Regions from separate parts of the Dactylosporangium sp. NPDC050588 genome, predicted to be linked through region 1. Evidence: riboswitches for the same ligand, from Rfam matches in the RefSeq annotation. Region 1 holds a riboswitch; each other region holds the start of a gene.
The links. A riboswitch is a leader RNA that binds a small molecule or an ion and turns the genes downstream of it on or off. The one in region 1 is predicted to bind cyclic di-AMP.

Region 1 (3,754 bases):
ACTTCTCGTCGCGCGACGAGCTGCTGGTCGAGGTGTACCGGGCGCACGAGCAGGTCGAGCACGGCGCCGCGCCGCAGGACGGGGTGTCGGCGGTCCGGCTGATGGAGCGCAGCGCGGAGCGCAACCGCACGATCCCGGGCCTGGTCGAGCTCTACGCCACGCTGACCACGGACGCCCTGCAGGCGGAGCAGCACCCGCTCACCCACGAGTTCGTGCGGGACCGCTTCCGGCTGCTGCGATCGCACCTCGCCGAGCGGGTCCGCGCCGGCCAGCGCGCCGGCGCGATCGCCGCGGACATCGATCCCGACGACGCGGCGTCGCTGGTCATCGCCGCCTCCGACGGGTTGCAGCTGCAGTGGCTGCTCGATCCCGAGGCGGTGGACGTACGGCGCGCGCTGGCCCTGCTCGAGCGGCTGCTGCCATCGCCGCCGGGCACTTGACCAGAGATTCTTCCATTGGAAGAATTCGGCGAGCCGCTGCCCCGCAGCGCGAATGCGGAGGCGCAGCCGATGGTCCTTCCCGAGCAGGTCGAGCCGGCGGATCCGGCGCTCGACAAGCCCACGGCGCATGCGTCGGCGCTGCGGCTGACCCTCGCGTCGCCGCTCTACCGGGGCGCCACGCTCGCGGTGTTCCTGTCCGCGCTCGGCTTCTCCGCCGCCGCCCCGCAGATCGCGACGTTCCTGGTCAACGACCTGCACGCCTCCCTGACCGCGGCGGGGCTGTTCTACCTGACGAACCTGGCCGCGCCCGTGGCCGGGTTCCTGGTCGGCCGGCGGTCCGACCGCACCGGGCGCCGGCTCGGGCTGTTCCGCATCTGCGCGGCCGCCGGGTTCGTGGGCTGGATCGGCATCGCGTACTCGACCGAGCTGTGGATGCCCTACGTCATCAGCGCCGTCGTCGGCGGGTTCGGCGGCGCCGCGACGTCGCAGCTCTTCTCCGCCGTCCACGACGAGCTCAAGGCGCACCCGGGCCCGAACAACGACGGGGTCGTGGCCGTCGTGCGGATGGCCCTGACCGGCGGGTGGGTCGTCGGCCCGGTGGCCGGGTCGTTCCTGGCGGCGCAGGCGTCGCTGCGCACCATGCTGGTCGCCACGGCGGTCTGCACCCTCGCCCAGATCGTGCCGCTCGGCGCGCTCCGGACAGCACCACCGGCACCGGCCGGGCCCGGCGACCCACCGGCGGCCGGCCACCGCGGCCCCGGCCTGCGGGCGATGCTGCCGCTGCTGGCGTTCACCGGCCTCTACGTCCTCGTGTACGCCGGCGAGCCCGTCAAGTACGCGTACCTCCCGCTGTACATGAACGACCAGCTGCACTTCCCGGCCGGCCTCAGCGGCGCGGTCATCGGCATCCAGCCGCTGGTCGAGATCGTGCTGATGCCCGTCGCCGTGGTCGTGGCCCGCCGGACCGGCATGATGGAGCTGATGGTCCTCGGCGCCGGGTTCGGCGTGGCCGCCAACGTCTGCTTCGCCGTCACCGGCAACGCCGCCGGGCTGTTCGCCGGGCAGGTCCTCATGGGCGGCGTGTGGGGCGTCTTCGCCACGCTCGGCATCATCGTCGCCCAGCGGCTCCTGCCGACCGCCGTCGCCACCGCGTCCGCGATCTTCATGAGCTCCACCGCGCTCGCCTCCGCCCTCGGCGGTGCGGCCGGCGGCACCGGCGCCGCCGCCATCGGGCTCCCACGGGTGTTCCTCATCCCGGCCGCCCTCGCCCTGCTGGCCGTCGCCGGCCTGGCCGTCATGGCCCGCTCCACCGACCGCCACCGGTGAGGAGCCGGGCAGGTCAGTCTTGTGTCTACGTTAAGTGTGGCTTAGATCGAGCGCCGGCAGTGTGGTCCGGCGTTACGTTTGGGCCGGCCTGCCGGACATCGCCCGCCCCGCCGGGGTGGCCGGGCAGCCACCGCCGAGTTGTCGACCGCGCGGGCTCGATGCGTGCGGCCGGTGAGCCGGGGAACTAACCGGGGCTTCCCCATGGGGTGAATCCGCGCCCGCCACACCGGGGCGCGGTAGGGCGCGCCTTCTTCTCGCCCGAATCCGTCAGCTAACCCGGTAGGCGGTCAGCGAAGAAGGACTGTGCCGTGTTCAACGGACGTACGACGCTCCGCGCCTCGGTCGTCGCGCTGGCGGTGGCGGCCATGATCGCCCCGGCCTGCGCCGCGCAGGCGGACCCGACGCCGCAGGAGCTCCAGGCCCAGATCGACAAGGGCAACCAAGAGGTCGAGCACGTCGTCGAGCTGTACAACAAGGTCAACGGCGACCTGGAGACCACCCAGGCGGCGATCACGAAGCTCCGGGCCGACATGGCGCCGCTGGAGGCGACCATGGCGGCGGCGCAGGACAACGCCTCGGCGCTCGCGGTCAACGCGTACAAGACCGGGGGCAACCTCGGCACCCTGTCACTGATGCTGGGGGCGACGTCGACCGACACGCTCACCGCCCGCGTCGGCACCCTCCAGCAGATCTCGCACAGCCAGCAGCGGGACCTGGCGGCGTACACGGCGGCGAAGGGCGCGCTCGACACCGAGCAGCGGCGCCTGGACGAGACCCTCGCCGCGCAGAGCCAGCAGAAGACGGAGCTGGAGACCCGCCGCAAGAAGATCGAGGGTGACATCGCCCGCCTCGACGCGCTGCAGGCCAAGGCCGAGGCGGCCGCCGCGGCGGCGAAGGTCAAGACCACCACCCCGCCCCCGGCGACGACCCCGGCCAAGCCGCCGGCCGTGTCCGGCAACGCGGGCAAGGCCGTCAACTACGCCTGGGCGCAGCTCGGCAAGAAGTACGTGTGGGGCGCGGCCGGACCGAACACGTTCGACTGCTCGGGCCTGACCATGATGGCGTGGAAGGCGGCCGGCGTGACGCTGCCGCACAACGCCGCGCAGCAGTGGTCGAAGGTCCGCCACATCTCCCGCAGCCAGCTCGCCCCCGGCGACCTGGTGTTCTACAACGGCCTCGGGCACGTGGGCATCTACATCGGCAACAACCAGATCATCCACGCCCCGAACAGCCGGACCGTCGTCAAGGTCGCGCCCGTCGACATCGACACGCTGTACGGCTACGGCAGGGTCGCGTAGTCACGGACGGTAGTCTGCCGGGCATGCGCATGTTGCACCTCGGGCTGCGGGTCACGGATCTGGAGCGCTCGCTGGCGTTCTACACCGCGGTCGGCTACGCCAAGGTCGGCCACGTCCCGGAGACCGGGTTCGGCAGCCTGACGATGCTGCAGCTGCCCGGCGACCCGTTCGTCAGCCTCGAGCTGGTGCACGACCCCGCCCGGCCGGTCGCCGACACCGGCGCCGTCAACCACCTCGTCGTCCAGGTCGACGACCTCGGCACCACGGTCGCCGACCTGGCCGGCAGGGGCATCGCGGCCGAGCCGCCGACCGACCACGGCGAGGGCATGGCCACGTCCTGGCTCACCGATCCCGACGGGCACCGCATCGAGCTCGTACAGTGGCCGCCCGGGCATCCGGAGGGCATGACCGCGGCCGACTTCGCCTGACCGCCGGCTTCGTGCGCCCGGCCGCACGGCACGGCGGGTGGTGCGCGGAAACGGTTCGACAGGCGCGGTGACCGGCTGCCACGATCGGACGGTGATCACCGACGTCGACGCCGCGACCCGGTCGTTGCACGGGACCGCGCTGGGCGACGCGTTCGGCGAGACCTGGTTCTTCCGGCCCGCCGACCAGATGCGGTGGCAGATCGAGGAGCGGCTGGTGCCGCAGGGGCCGTGGCCGTGGACCGACGACACCGCGATGGCCGTC
Region 2 (3,754 bases), on a different contig from region 1:
CCCCGGCCCGTAACGCAGCGTCAGGAACGGGCGTGAGGAGGGTCGCAGGCGCGGATCGGGAGCTCGGCCCGGCGGTGCCCGGTTGGCGGCGCGGCACCGGGAATCGCCCGCCGGGCCCCTTCGATGACACGTCGCCCGGCTCGCCCGCCGACGTGCCCGCCAGCGGCCGTCCTCCGGGCCGACCGGCGACGCCCCGGCCCAGGCGACAGAGGCGTCCCGTCGGTGCCGTGTCCTGACCGTGCCGCGGTCCGGGTGGGCGGGGTGTTCCGGCTGGTCGGCGTGTCCGGGCCAGCCGGGCGGTGCTCCTGCCCTGCCCCGCCCTGCCCCTGGCCTGCCGTGTCCTGGCCGTGCCGTGTCTTGGCCGTGCCGTGTTCTGGCCCGTCGGTGCCGTGGCCTGGCTGTGCCGTGGTCCGGGTGGGCGGGTGTTCCGGCTGGTCGGCGGTGTCCGGGCCGGCTGGGTGGTGCTCCTGCCCTGCCCCGCCCTTGCCCCTAGCCGTGCCGTGTTCTGGCCCGTCGGTGCCGTGGCCTGGCTGTGCCGTGGTCCGGGCGGGCGAGTGTTCCGGATGGTCGGCGGTGTCCGGGCCGGCTGGGTGGTGCTCCTGCCCTGCCCCCGCCGTGCCGCGTCCTGCCCCCGCCGTGCCGTGTTCTGGCCTGCCGTGCCGTGTTCTGGCGGTGGCTGCCGCGGTCCGGGTGGCGGACGGGCTGGTTGCGGTGCCAGGGCCCGGGGTGTGGGTCGGTGGGTGGGGTCAGGGGCGCTGGGCCACGACGAAGAGGCGCGGGAAGGGCAGGATCGTGCCGAACGGCTCGCGGGGGTAGCGCTCGCGCAGCGCGGCGGCCACCCTGGCCCGGAAGTCGTCGAGCTCCGCGCCGGACAGGGCGTCGAAGTAGGGGCGCAGGCCGGTCCCGCTGAACCACTCCAGCACCGGGTCCTCGCCGGGCAGGACGTGGAAGTACGTCGTCTCCCACGCGTCCACGGTCAGGCCGAGCCCGGCGAGGGTGCGCACGTACCAGGCCGGCTCCCGCACCGGCGTCGCGCCGCGCGGTCCCAGGACGGTCGGGTCCAGGATGTCCGCGTCGAGGATCGGCCCGCCCGTCGGGACCTGGAACGCGAGCGTGCCGCCGTCGTCGAGCGCCGCGGCGAGCGTCGGCATCAGCGTGGCATGGTCGTCGACCCACTGCAGGGAGGCGTTGGCGACGATGACGTCCACGGAGCCGCGCTGCGGCCGCCACCCGGCGATGTCGCCGAGCTGGAACGACAGCTGCGGGGTGCCGAGCGCTGCCGCCTTCGCGAGCATCTCGGGGGAGGAGTCGATGCCGAGCACCGCCGCGTCCGGGTAGCGCGTCGCGAGGGTCGCGGTCAGCGTGCCCGGGCCGCACCCGAGGTCCACGACCGCGACCGGCGCGGTGGTCTGGATGCGCGCCACCAGCTCGTGGAAGGGCCGCGCCCGCTCCTCGGCGAAGCGGCCGTACTGCTCAGGATCCCAAGAGGCCATGCCCCAATCTTGCCGGGCATGGCCTCTTGGACGTGCTGTCAGGGCTTACTTGTGCGGTCTGCCGTAGCCGTACGTGTCGCTGCGGCCGTCGATCGACTGGACCTCGACATTTCGCCCCGTCGTCGGGGCGTGGATCATCTTGCCGTTGCCGATGTAGATGCCCACGTGCCCCAGGCCACGGAAGAACGCCAGGTCGCCGGGGGAGAGCGCGGACCGTGAGATGTGCGTGGTCTTGCTCCACTGCTGCGCCGCGTTGTGCGGCAGGATGACGCCGGCCGCCTTCCAGGCGCCCATGGTCAGGCCGGAGCAGTCCCAGCTGCTGGGTCCGGCGGCGCCCCACTTGTAGGGCTCGCCGAGCTGGGCGCAGGCGAAGGCCACCGCCGCGTTCGCCGGTGACGTGCACTCGGCACCGAGCGCGACCTTGACACCCGTGGAGCCGGTGCCGCCGGTGGTGGAGCGGCGGCGGAGCGCCTCGAGCTTCTTGACGTCGCCCTCGATCTTCTTCTTCTTGGTCTCGAGCTCGGTCTTCTGCGCGGTCTCCGCGGCGAGCGTCTCGTCGATCTTCTTCTTCTCTTCGTCCAGCTTCGACTTGGCCGACGTGAAGTCGGCGATCTCGTGCTGCTGGTGCTTGCCGATCTGCTGCAGCGTGGTCAGCTGGTCCATGAGCGTGTCGGACGACCGCGCGTTGAGCACGATGCTGAGGTTCTGCAGGCTGCCCGCGCCCTTGAACGCCGCGACGGCGATGACGTCCACGTTGGCGTTGGCGTTGGCCATGTTGTCGACGTAGGGCTGGAGCTTCTTCTGCAGCTCGGCGGCGGCCGCCTGGGTGGCGGCCAGATCGCCATTGATCTTGTTGTAGGCCTCGACCAGGTCTTCGAGCTCGTCGCCCGCCTTCTGGATCTGGGCGTCGATCTCGGCTGCTGTCGGATCTGCCTTGGCGACACTCGCGGGCGCCACGATCGCCAGCGACACCACGCCGGCGATGAGCGCGCGCAGCAAGGACCGTCCTGGGGACAAGGGATGACCCTTCTTCACCGACCGCCTACCGGGTTAGCTGACGGGTTCGGGCGGGAAGAGTGCGCCCTACCGCGCTGTGCGGATTCACCCCAAGGACCCTGGGTCCCCGGCTCGACAGCGCCAGAGCGGCGCTCGACTCGGCGGCGCTTGCCCGGCGCCGCCCGGGGTGGGCGACGGACTGCCGTGCAGGCCAGGACATAACTTAACGTGATCACCAACGAAGCGAAACCCGTGAGCGTTGTTGAATATCGATTACCCCAAAAGTCCGAATCACGGCGGGTTGTCGCTCCACATCGGACAGTGACGCACCACAGAAGATGGTGTTGACGGACACACAATTGGGGCTTGATTCTGCTCTGAGACCCGGTTAAATACACGTAACTTTATTCACCGTCGATGCACATAGTTCGCCCACTCCGAACACCCCCGGAGGAGCGTCACCGGATGTTGCGTGTCCAGAACCTCGAGGTCGTCTACGACGACGTGATGCTGGTGCTGCGAGGCGTCAGCCTGCAGGTCCCGCCAGGACGCATCGTCGCGCTGCTCGGCGCGAACGGTGCCGGCAAGACCACGCTGCTGCGGGCCCTGTCGGGCCTGCTCGGCGTCCACGACGGCGCCATCACCAAGGGCGCCGTCACACTCGACGAGAAGCCCATCCACCGGCTCAAGCCGGCCGCCGTGGTCCGCCGCGGCGTCTCGCAGGTGATGGAGGGGCGCAGGACCTTCGCCGAACTGACCGTCGAGGAGAACCTGCGGCTCGGCGCCCACACCCGCCCCAAGGGCCGGGCGGAGGCGATGGACCGCATGTACACCCTGTTCCCCGTACTTGCGCAGCGCCGCGGCAGCATCGCCGGCTACCTCTCCGGCGGCGAGCAGCAGATGCTGGCGATGGGGCGGGCGCTCATGTCGGACCCGGCGTACCTGCTGCTCGACGAGCCCAGCCTCGGACTCGCGCCGCGCCTGGTCGAGCAGGTCCGCGACCTGATCGTGCAGATCAACCAGGCCGGCACCGGCGTGCTGCTGGTCGAGCAGAACGCGACCATGGCGCTGTCGATCGCCGAGCACGGATACGTGCTGGAGACGGGCAAGGTCGTGCTCGACAAGCCCGCCGCCGAACTGCTCGCCGACGACGACATCCGCGAGTTCTACCTGGGACGGGCCGAGCGGTCCTTCCGCGACGTGAAGCACTACAAGCGTCGCAAGCGCTGGCTGTCATAGAAAAATCAGGAGTCGCCGTGCTGCGT
Region 3 (3,754 bases), on a different contig from region 1:
ATGGCGTACTGCACCGCGACGGTGTACTCCGGGGTGCGGAACACCGTCGACGCCTCCCGCGACATGATGACGGTGGCGCCGCTCGACGTCGGCGTCGACGGCTTGCCGAGGCTCACCGGCATGGTCCGCACGAGCGCGTCGTTCTGGTAGACGTTCATCTGCTTCGTCGCGTTGTCGATGTCGATGGTCAGCTTCCGGCCGATCGTGACCGTCGCCGCGAAGTCCTCGTCGGCGTGACCGGAGCCGATCCGCACGCCGTTGAGCGCCTTCCGCGCGGTGATCTTCGTGCCGGGCTGCCAGTACTTCTCCGGCCGGTACATCACCTGCCGGCCGCCGAACCAGTGCCACGCACCGGGCTGCGGCGGATCGCTCTTCACGAAGAGGCGCTGCTGCACGGCGGCGCGCGACTCCTGCGGGACGTCGGAGCCGAACTCCACGACGATCGGCATGCCGACGCCGTAGGTCCCGCCGTTGGTCAACATCAGGTCGGACGTGACGACCGGTCCGCTGGCCTTCGCCGCCGTGGTGAAGGCCGTCTCCCGGGTCACGGGTTTGTTGTCGGCACCGACGGCGGTGACCTTCGCGGTGTACGCCGTGCCGTAGCGCAGCGCGGTGGCGGGCACCCACGACGTACCGTCTTCGCGGAACTCGCCGGCGACCCGCTGGCCCGCCGCGTCGGTCAGGACGACCTCGGTGATCTTCCCGTCGTTGACCTTCGTGCCGATCTCGGTGCTGATCGCCACCCCCGACTCGCCCGCCGCCGGGCTGACGGCCAGCCCGACCGCCGGCGGCGGAGCGGTCCACTTCGCCGCCGTGGGCTTCTTCGTCGAACTGTGACACGCCGACAGGCCCAACTGCGCTCCCACTGCGAGCGCGACCAGCGCCGCCGCGGTCCGGCTGGGCCCTCTCATGTGTTCTGCCTGTGCATGGACATGGGGGCATCGTCGTGCGCATCAGGGCGAGGCCGGGGCGGCAATACGAGTGACAATGCGAGGGACCTGGGCCCGCGCCGTGGAATTCCTACATGACGGCGTCGACGATCTGTGTTGCGAGCCCTTCCCACTTGGCGTAGGCGTCCGGGAACGCCGACCGCTGCACCATCTGCGCGGCGATGGTGACGGCCTGCCGCTCCCAGCCCGGGATCTGGGCGAGCGCCGCGTAGAACCTGCGGGCGGACTCGTGCGGGTTCATCAGCTGGTCGACCGAACCCCAGCTCGGCCGCTGCTGGAAGAGGCCAACCGAGTCGTAGTCGTACCCCACGCCCTCGTTGGGGTGCTGCAACGACCCCGGCACGTTCGGGTTCGCGAGGTTGCGCAGGTGGCTCTCCTGCAGGGCGGTGGCGATCCCCACGACGGCCGCGCGCCGCGGCAGGTTCAGCTGCCGGGCGACGTCGATGATCGCGACGGCGTTGTTCATCTCGGCCTGGGTCAGCCCACCGACGGGCGCGTGCACGGTCGGCGACGGCGCAGCCGTCGACGCCGGTGGCGTGGCGGCGGGTGCCGGGGTGGTCTTCGCCGGTGCCGGGACTGCCTTCGTCGGTGCCGGCGCGGCCTTGTTCGCGCCGTCGGCGGGTTTCCGGGCGCGGCTGCGTGAGGCCTGCCCGCCGGTCGCCGGGCGTTCGGCGTCGACGGCGAACGCCGCACTGTCCGCCGGCACGGCGGCGGGTCCGGCCGACGCCGACAGCGTCGCGGACAGGCCGACCGCCACGACGGCGACGGCGCCCACGGCGTAGCGGCGGATCTCGGCCGGCACGGGTGCGCGCAGCCGGAATCGGGTCGCGTGCCGCCCCCGCCGGGAGCGGCGCAGGTGTCGGGGACCGCGTGCGGTCGCACCGTTGAGCTGCTGGTCATCATCGGCGCCCGGAAGCATCCGGCGAGCCTAGGGAGGCCCCGGATCCGGGGTGGTGCCGGGCCTGCGAACCTGCCGACCGGACACTGGACGGGCCGCACGGGGCCGGGGCGCGGTCGGCGAGGTGCACCGGGGCACGGCGCATCCGACCGGCGGGCTGGTGGCCCGTAGGCCCGTGGCGTGCACCCGGTCCGTTCGCCACGTCGTCGTCACGCAAGGTAGCCGACCAGCGTGGGGGTTTCAGGGGTCCTCCCGCGCCCCCGATATGGTCCTCGCATCCGCCCGGCCTGCCGTCACCCACCTCGGATGACACCGCGGCGGATCCGCTGAGTCGCGTCCGCGCGAGCCGGGGAACCGAGCACCACCGGGGTGAATCCACGGGGCCAGCGCCTCGAGGTAGGGCGATCCTCCCGCCCGAACCCGTCAGCTAACCCGGTAGGCGGCACCGGAAGGAGCACTCCGTGCAGCCACTGACCCGGCATCGCCCGTGCCGCAGCACCTCGGGCACCTCGACCCTCGGCCCGGCCCGGTAGTCGCCGACCGTCACCGCACCGGCCCTCGGCCGGCGTGGCACCCCCCTGCCCGGATCACGTCCGGCACCGGCAACAGCAGCCGTCATCGAGCATGTCTGTCGAGGTACCCGTGAGTTACCTGTACAAACCCAGGCACCAGAGCCAGAGCCCCGCCCCGCCACGCTTCCGCGTGCTGCCGATCGCGGCCGCTGCGGCGGTCCTCGGGGTGACGGCGGCCGTCGGCGTGGCCGTGCACGCCTCGACCCCCGCACCGGTGGCCGACGCGCAGTCGGTGACCGCCGCGGATCCGTCCCGAAGCGGCGCCGGTCCGGCCGGGCGTGACCGGCAGCGGACACAGGCGGCGCCCGACGCCGCCTCCGCCCCGTCGAAGGCCCCCGCCGGCACGGCGACGTCCAAGCCCGCCAAGCCCACCCCGCCCGCCGCCCCGGCCAGCCCCACCCAACCGGCGGCCCCGGCGGCGAAGGAGCTCGCGTACCGGTTCGCCTGGCAGGAGAACTTCTACTACTGCGGCCCGGCGGCGACCCGGATCGCGCTGACGGCGCGGTCGATGTACCCGTCCCAGTCCGAGGTCGCCCAGAGCCTGCACACGACCGTCAACGGCACCAACTCCGCCGACGACACCACCCGGTCGCTCAACGAGTACACGAAGAGCTCCTTCTACAAGTCGCACTTCATCCCCGGTCAGTCGGCCACCCAGGCGGAGATCGACCAGATGCAGGCCGACGTCGTCAACGCGATCACCAACGGCTACGCCGTGGTCGCCAACATCGCCGGCTCCACCGTGGACGACAAGGGCAACTCGCACTCGTATCCGGGCGGCCACTACCTCACGGTGGTGGGGTACCTCGACGGCGGCAAGACGGTGAAGATCGCCGACCCCGCGGACGCCCTGGGCGTCGGGTACTACACGCTGACGACGGCCAAGCTCGCGCACTGGACCGCCCTGCGCGGATACTCCGCCTGACACGACCGTCAGCGGCTCGCGGTCAGCGGCCCTGCGCGGATACTCCGCCTGACACGACCGTCAGCGGCTCGCGGTCAGCGGCCCAGCGCGCGCACCCGGCTGGGTGGCCGGAACGCCTGGGCCGGCTGGCCGCGCAGCGCGCTCGCCATGGCCTGCGCGACGGCGGCGTTGACCGAGCCGGAGACGCCGCTGCCCACGTGGTCGTTCGGGTTGTCCACGTTCACCGCGATGCCGGCCGCCGCGATCTGCGGGGTGAAGCCGACGAACGTCTCGGTCGAGTTGTACTCGGAGCTGCCGGTCTTGCCCGCGACCGGGCGGCCGCCCAGGATGCCGGACACGTTCTCCGCCGTGCCGCCGTCGCACCTGCCGTACGCCGAGGCCCGGCTGACCGGGCACCGTGCCGCGTCGG
Region 4 (3,754 bases), on a different contig from region 1:
AGTCGTGTCGCCACCGGATCCGTCCCTGCTGCAGGCGATGCGCTGACCCGCCCACCATCGTGGTTTTGGGCACGCCCGGCGGGCACCGGCGGCATACTTGACCCGTCCACGGCGCCGACATCAGATCGGCGCTTGTCCATGCCTGGCCCGATGGGTGGTGCGTTACCGGTGATGGTCCCGCGTCCGGGGGTTTCCGGCTGATGGTCACCGTGCTGCGCACCGTCGACGACGTCCTCGCATGGGCGGAGCTGCTGGTCGGGCCGCCGCTGCGCACCGCCGTCGGGCGCCTCCCGGAGCCGTCGCGCGAGGTGGCCGAGCTGCAGCTGGGCGGGCTCGACGAGGATCCGCCCGCCGCCCGTACACGCGCCGCACTGACACTCGTCTGCGCGGGCGCCGTCGGTGGTGACCCGCACGACGCGGTGGCGGGCGCCGTCGCGGTGGAGCTGGTGCACCACTGGTCGGGACTGCAACGGGACCTGTTCGACGGCGACCTGACCCGCCTGCACCGGCCGACCGCCTGGAGCGTGGTGGGGCCGCACCCGGCGACGCTGGGCGGGCAGGCGATGCTGGCGCTCGCGTTCGACGTGGCGGCGACCGGCGACCCGACCAGACGCGTGCCGCGCCCGCTGCGCCAGGCCAGCCGCGCCACGCCCGACACCGCGCCGTCCGTGCCGGCCGCGCCGTGCAGGGAGCCGGTGCGGCAGGACCGGGCGACCCGGGACAGGTTCACCGAGCAGCACGGCACCCCCGACCCGTGCACCGACGCGCGGCGGCAGTCCGGGGCGGCGTCCGTCGACCGGGCCGGCGTCCGCATCCTCGGCGACACCGTCCAGCAGCTCCTGCACGGCCAGCACACCGACCTCAGCACGGCCCTGGACGCCGCCCTGCCCCGGCGCCGCTCCGGCAACGACCTGCTCCGCACGTGCATCTCCGCGGTCGAGCAGCGCAGCGGCGCCCTCTTCGGCTGCGCGTGCGCCCTCGGCGCGCTCGCCGGCGGCGGCGACCCGGCGCGGGTGGAGCAGCTGCGGCTGTTCGGAGTCCGGCTCGGGCTGGCCGTCCGGTTCGCCGAGGACCTGCAGGGCATCTGGGGCGACCCGGCCGTGACGGGCCGCCCGGCGTTCGCCGACCTGCGCGGCCGCCGCCGCTCGCTGCCGGTCGCCGCCGCCCTCGCCGCGGGCGCCGACGAGCTGGCCGACCTGCTGCACCGCGAGACCCGCCTCAGCGAGGCCGACCTGGAGCGCGCCGCGAAGGTCGTCGAACGCTCCGGCGCCCGCTCCTGGTGCGCCCAGCAGGCCGACGACCTCCTCGCGCAGGCCCTGGTCGCCCTCGACCTGGCGATCCCCGAGCCGGCCGCGGTCGCCGAGCTCGTCGCCCTGGCCCGCTGGGCGACCCGCCACCCGGCCTGACCGACACCCCGCTGGCGATCCAGAACCCGCGCCTGACCGACACCACCCGCCGGCGATCCAGAACCCGCGCCTGACCGGCGCTCCCCCGAGAAGGCGCGCCGGCCGGGTGCGGGTGAGCGTCAGGAGAGGGCGGCGACCACCTGCTCAGCGCGGGTGGCGTGCTTCTGGTACGCGCCGGGGAACGCCGACCGCTGCACCGCCTGGGCCGCGGCGGTCACGCTCATCCGCTGCCAGCCCTCGACCCGGTTGAGGGCGTTGTAGAAGAGCATCGCGGAGTGGGCGGGGTTCATCAGTTCGGCGACGGTGCCCCAGCCCTGGCTGGCCCGCTGCTGGAAGAGCCCGACCGAGTCGTGGTCGGTCGAGGTGCCGTCGTGCGGCAGCCCGAGGGACGCGGGCACGGCGGAGCTGGCGACGTTGTACAGGTCGCTCTCCTGCATCGCCGTCGCGATCGCCACGACCAGGGCCCGGTCGGGCATGCCCTGCGCCCGGCCCTGCTTGACGATGATCGCGGCGTTGTCCATCTGCCGCTGGTCGAGGCCGGCGACGGGCTTGACGACCGGCGGCGCCGGCGGCACGGGCGCGGCGGGCACCGCGACGGCCAGGGGTCCCGTCGCGGGCGCTGGCGCCGCGTCGGCGGAGGGCGCGGAAGACGGCCCCGAAGCGGACAGGGACGACGGCGACGGCCAGGACCAGGCGGCCGCGGACTCGGCATACGCGGAGCCGGTGAACATCGACGCCGGCGAGTCAGCCGGCAGGGTGCCCAGCAGCGTGGCGGACAGGACGGCGACCGAGACGGTGCCGGCCCTGGCTCCGAGCACGGGCACCAGCCGGCGATGTCGCGGGTGGAACTGGCGTGGCAACACCTTCAATATGGGCTTCACTACTGATGTTTTCCTTCGTTGGCAGGCAGAAGACATGCGGCATCGGCACGCCGCCTGAGGGCGGCATGCTGGAAGGGGGGAACCAGTGGTGAGGTGTTACGAGGGCGCGCGGGCGGCCGGCATCGACGCAGACTCCTTCCGGTGCCGCCTACCGGGTTAGCTGACGGGTTCGGGCGGGAAGTTTCGCCCTACCGCGGCCAGGCCACGGATACACCCCAGAGGACGCGCATGGGTCCCCGGCTCGCGAAGATCGCGACTCGACGGCGCCCGCCCGGCAGCACCGATGCGGTGCAGGTCGACCGGAGCGGACGCAACGACACTACTGGGCCGTCTCGGGCCGGGCCAACCGCAGCAACGGCATACCACCCTGAGCACCCGAACGCTCACCGAACGCCGTCACCCGTCTGGTCACCTCGCCGGCGTGACGACCGCCCTTGACCAGGTACATCGCGCGGTCGGCGGCCCGCAGCGCGGCGCCCGCGTCCTCGACCGTGGCATCGATCACTGCCACGCCGACGCTGACCCTGACCCGCATGATCTGCCCCTGGTGCGTGACGGGTGCGCAGACGGCGCGTTCGAGGCGGTCGACCAGCACGCCGAGGTCGCCGGCGGCGACGTTGCCCATGAGGACGACGAACTCGTCGCCGCCGAGGCGCGCGACGGTGTCGGTGGGCCGCACCAGCGACTGGAGGCGCTGCGCGACGGCGACGAGGACCGCGTCGCCGGCATCGTGGCCGAGGGTGTCGTTGACGATTTTGAAGTCGTCGAGATCGCAGAAGAACAGCGCGCTGATCACCTGCTCGGTGCGGGCCCGCCGGATCGCGGCCGCGAGGGGTTCGGCGACGGCCTCGCGGTTGGCCAGGCCGGTCAGCGGGTCGCGGGAGGCCCTGCGCACCAGGTCGGCCTCGGTGGCCTTGCGGCTGGTGATGTCCTGCATCTGCGTGATCGCGAACGCGGGCGACCCGGCGACCACCGACATCGTCGCGGAGATCCAGATCGTCTCGCCGTCGCCGCGGACGCAGCGCACCTCGTAGTCGCGGATCGTGCCGGCGCCGCCGGCGAACACCTCCCGGCTGCGCTCGAAGTCGTCAGGGTGGATGAAGTCGCCGAAGCGCATCGAGACGAGCACGTCCTCGTCCCGCCCGAGCAGCTCGCACAGCGCGGGGTTGACCCGGACGAGGCGGGTCATGTCGGCACCCTCCAGGCCGATCATGCACATGCCGGTGCCGGCGCCGTTGAACGCGAGCCGGAACGCGGCCTCGCTCGCCTCCAGGTGCTGCCGCTCCCGGCGCAGCGCCTCGACCAGGTTGGCGTTGTTGATCGCGATGCCGGCCTGCGCGGCGAGCATCTCCAGCAGCTCGCGCTGGAACGCGCCGGGCCGCCTGCCGTCGGCGGGCAGGTCGACGCTGAGCACGCCGACGAGCGAGCCGTCGGGCGCGCACAGCGGCGCGAACAGGGCGTCGAGGG

Region 2: another riboswitch for cyclic di-AMP. It lies ahead of AB0I21_RS11035 (NlpC/P60 family protein); the one in region 1 lies ahead of AB0I21_RS43495 (NlpC/P60 family protein).
Region 3: another riboswitch for cyclic di-AMP. It lies ahead of AB0I21_RS42940 (C39 family peptidase); the one in region 1 lies ahead of AB0I21_RS43495 (NlpC/P60 family protein).
Region 4: another riboswitch for cyclic di-AMP. It lies ahead of AB0I21_RS21405 (hypothetical protein); the one in region 1 lies ahead of AB0I21_RS43495 (NlpC/P60 family protein).

The regions. Positions count from the first base shown of each region.
Region 1 is NZ_JBFAJA010000083.1:12,525-16,278, forward strand. It holds gene AB0I21_RS43485 (helix-turn-helix domain-containing protein) at 1-440, shown strand, start outside; gene AB0I21_RS43490 (MFS transporter) at 456-1,766, shown strand; cyclic di-AMP (ydaO/yuaA leader) riboswitch at 1,905-2,067, shown strand; gene AB0I21_RS43495 (NlpC/P60 family protein) at 2,075-3,064, shown strand; gene AB0I21_RS43500 (VOC family protein) at 3,088-3,492, shown strand; gene AB0I21_RS43505 (ADP-ribosylglycohydrolase family protein) at 3,584-3,754, shown strand, end outside.
Region 2 is NZ_JBFAJA010000013.1:49,487-53,240, reverse strand. It holds gene AB0I21_RS11040 (methyltransferase domain-containing protein) at 747-1,493, opposite strand; gene AB0I21_RS11035 (NlpC/P60 family protein) at 1,539-2,492, opposite strand; cyclic di-AMP (ydaO/yuaA leader) riboswitch at 2,519-2,663, opposite strand; gene AB0I21_RS11030 (ABC transporter ATP-binding protein) at 2,955-3,728, shown strand; gene AB0I21_RS11025 (ABC transporter ATP-binding protein) at 3,746-3,754, shown strand, end outside.
Region 3 is NZ_JBFAJA010000081.1:17,446-21,199, reverse strand. It holds gene AB0I21_RS42950 (Ig-like domain-containing protein) at 1-911, opposite strand, end outside; gene AB0I21_RS42945 (hypothetical protein) at 1,021-1,869, opposite strand; cyclic di-AMP (ydaO/yuaA leader) riboswitch at 2,163-2,305, shown strand; gene AB0I21_RS42940 (C39 family peptidase) at 2,491-3,345, shown strand; gene AB0I21_RS42935 (transglycosylase domain-containing protein) at 3,420-3,754, opposite strand, start outside.
Region 4 is NZ_JBFAJA010000029.1:13,273-17,026, reverse strand. It holds gene AB0I21_RS21415 (ElyC/SanA/YdcF family protein) at 1-46, shown strand, start outside; gene AB0I21_RS21410 (polyprenyl synthetase family protein) at 201-1,406, shown strand; gene AB0I21_RS21405 (hypothetical protein) at 1,526-2,230, opposite strand; cyclic di-AMP (ydaO/yuaA leader) riboswitch at 2,418-2,560, opposite strand; gene AB0I21_RS21400 (diguanylate cyclase) at 2,607-3,754, opposite strand, start outside.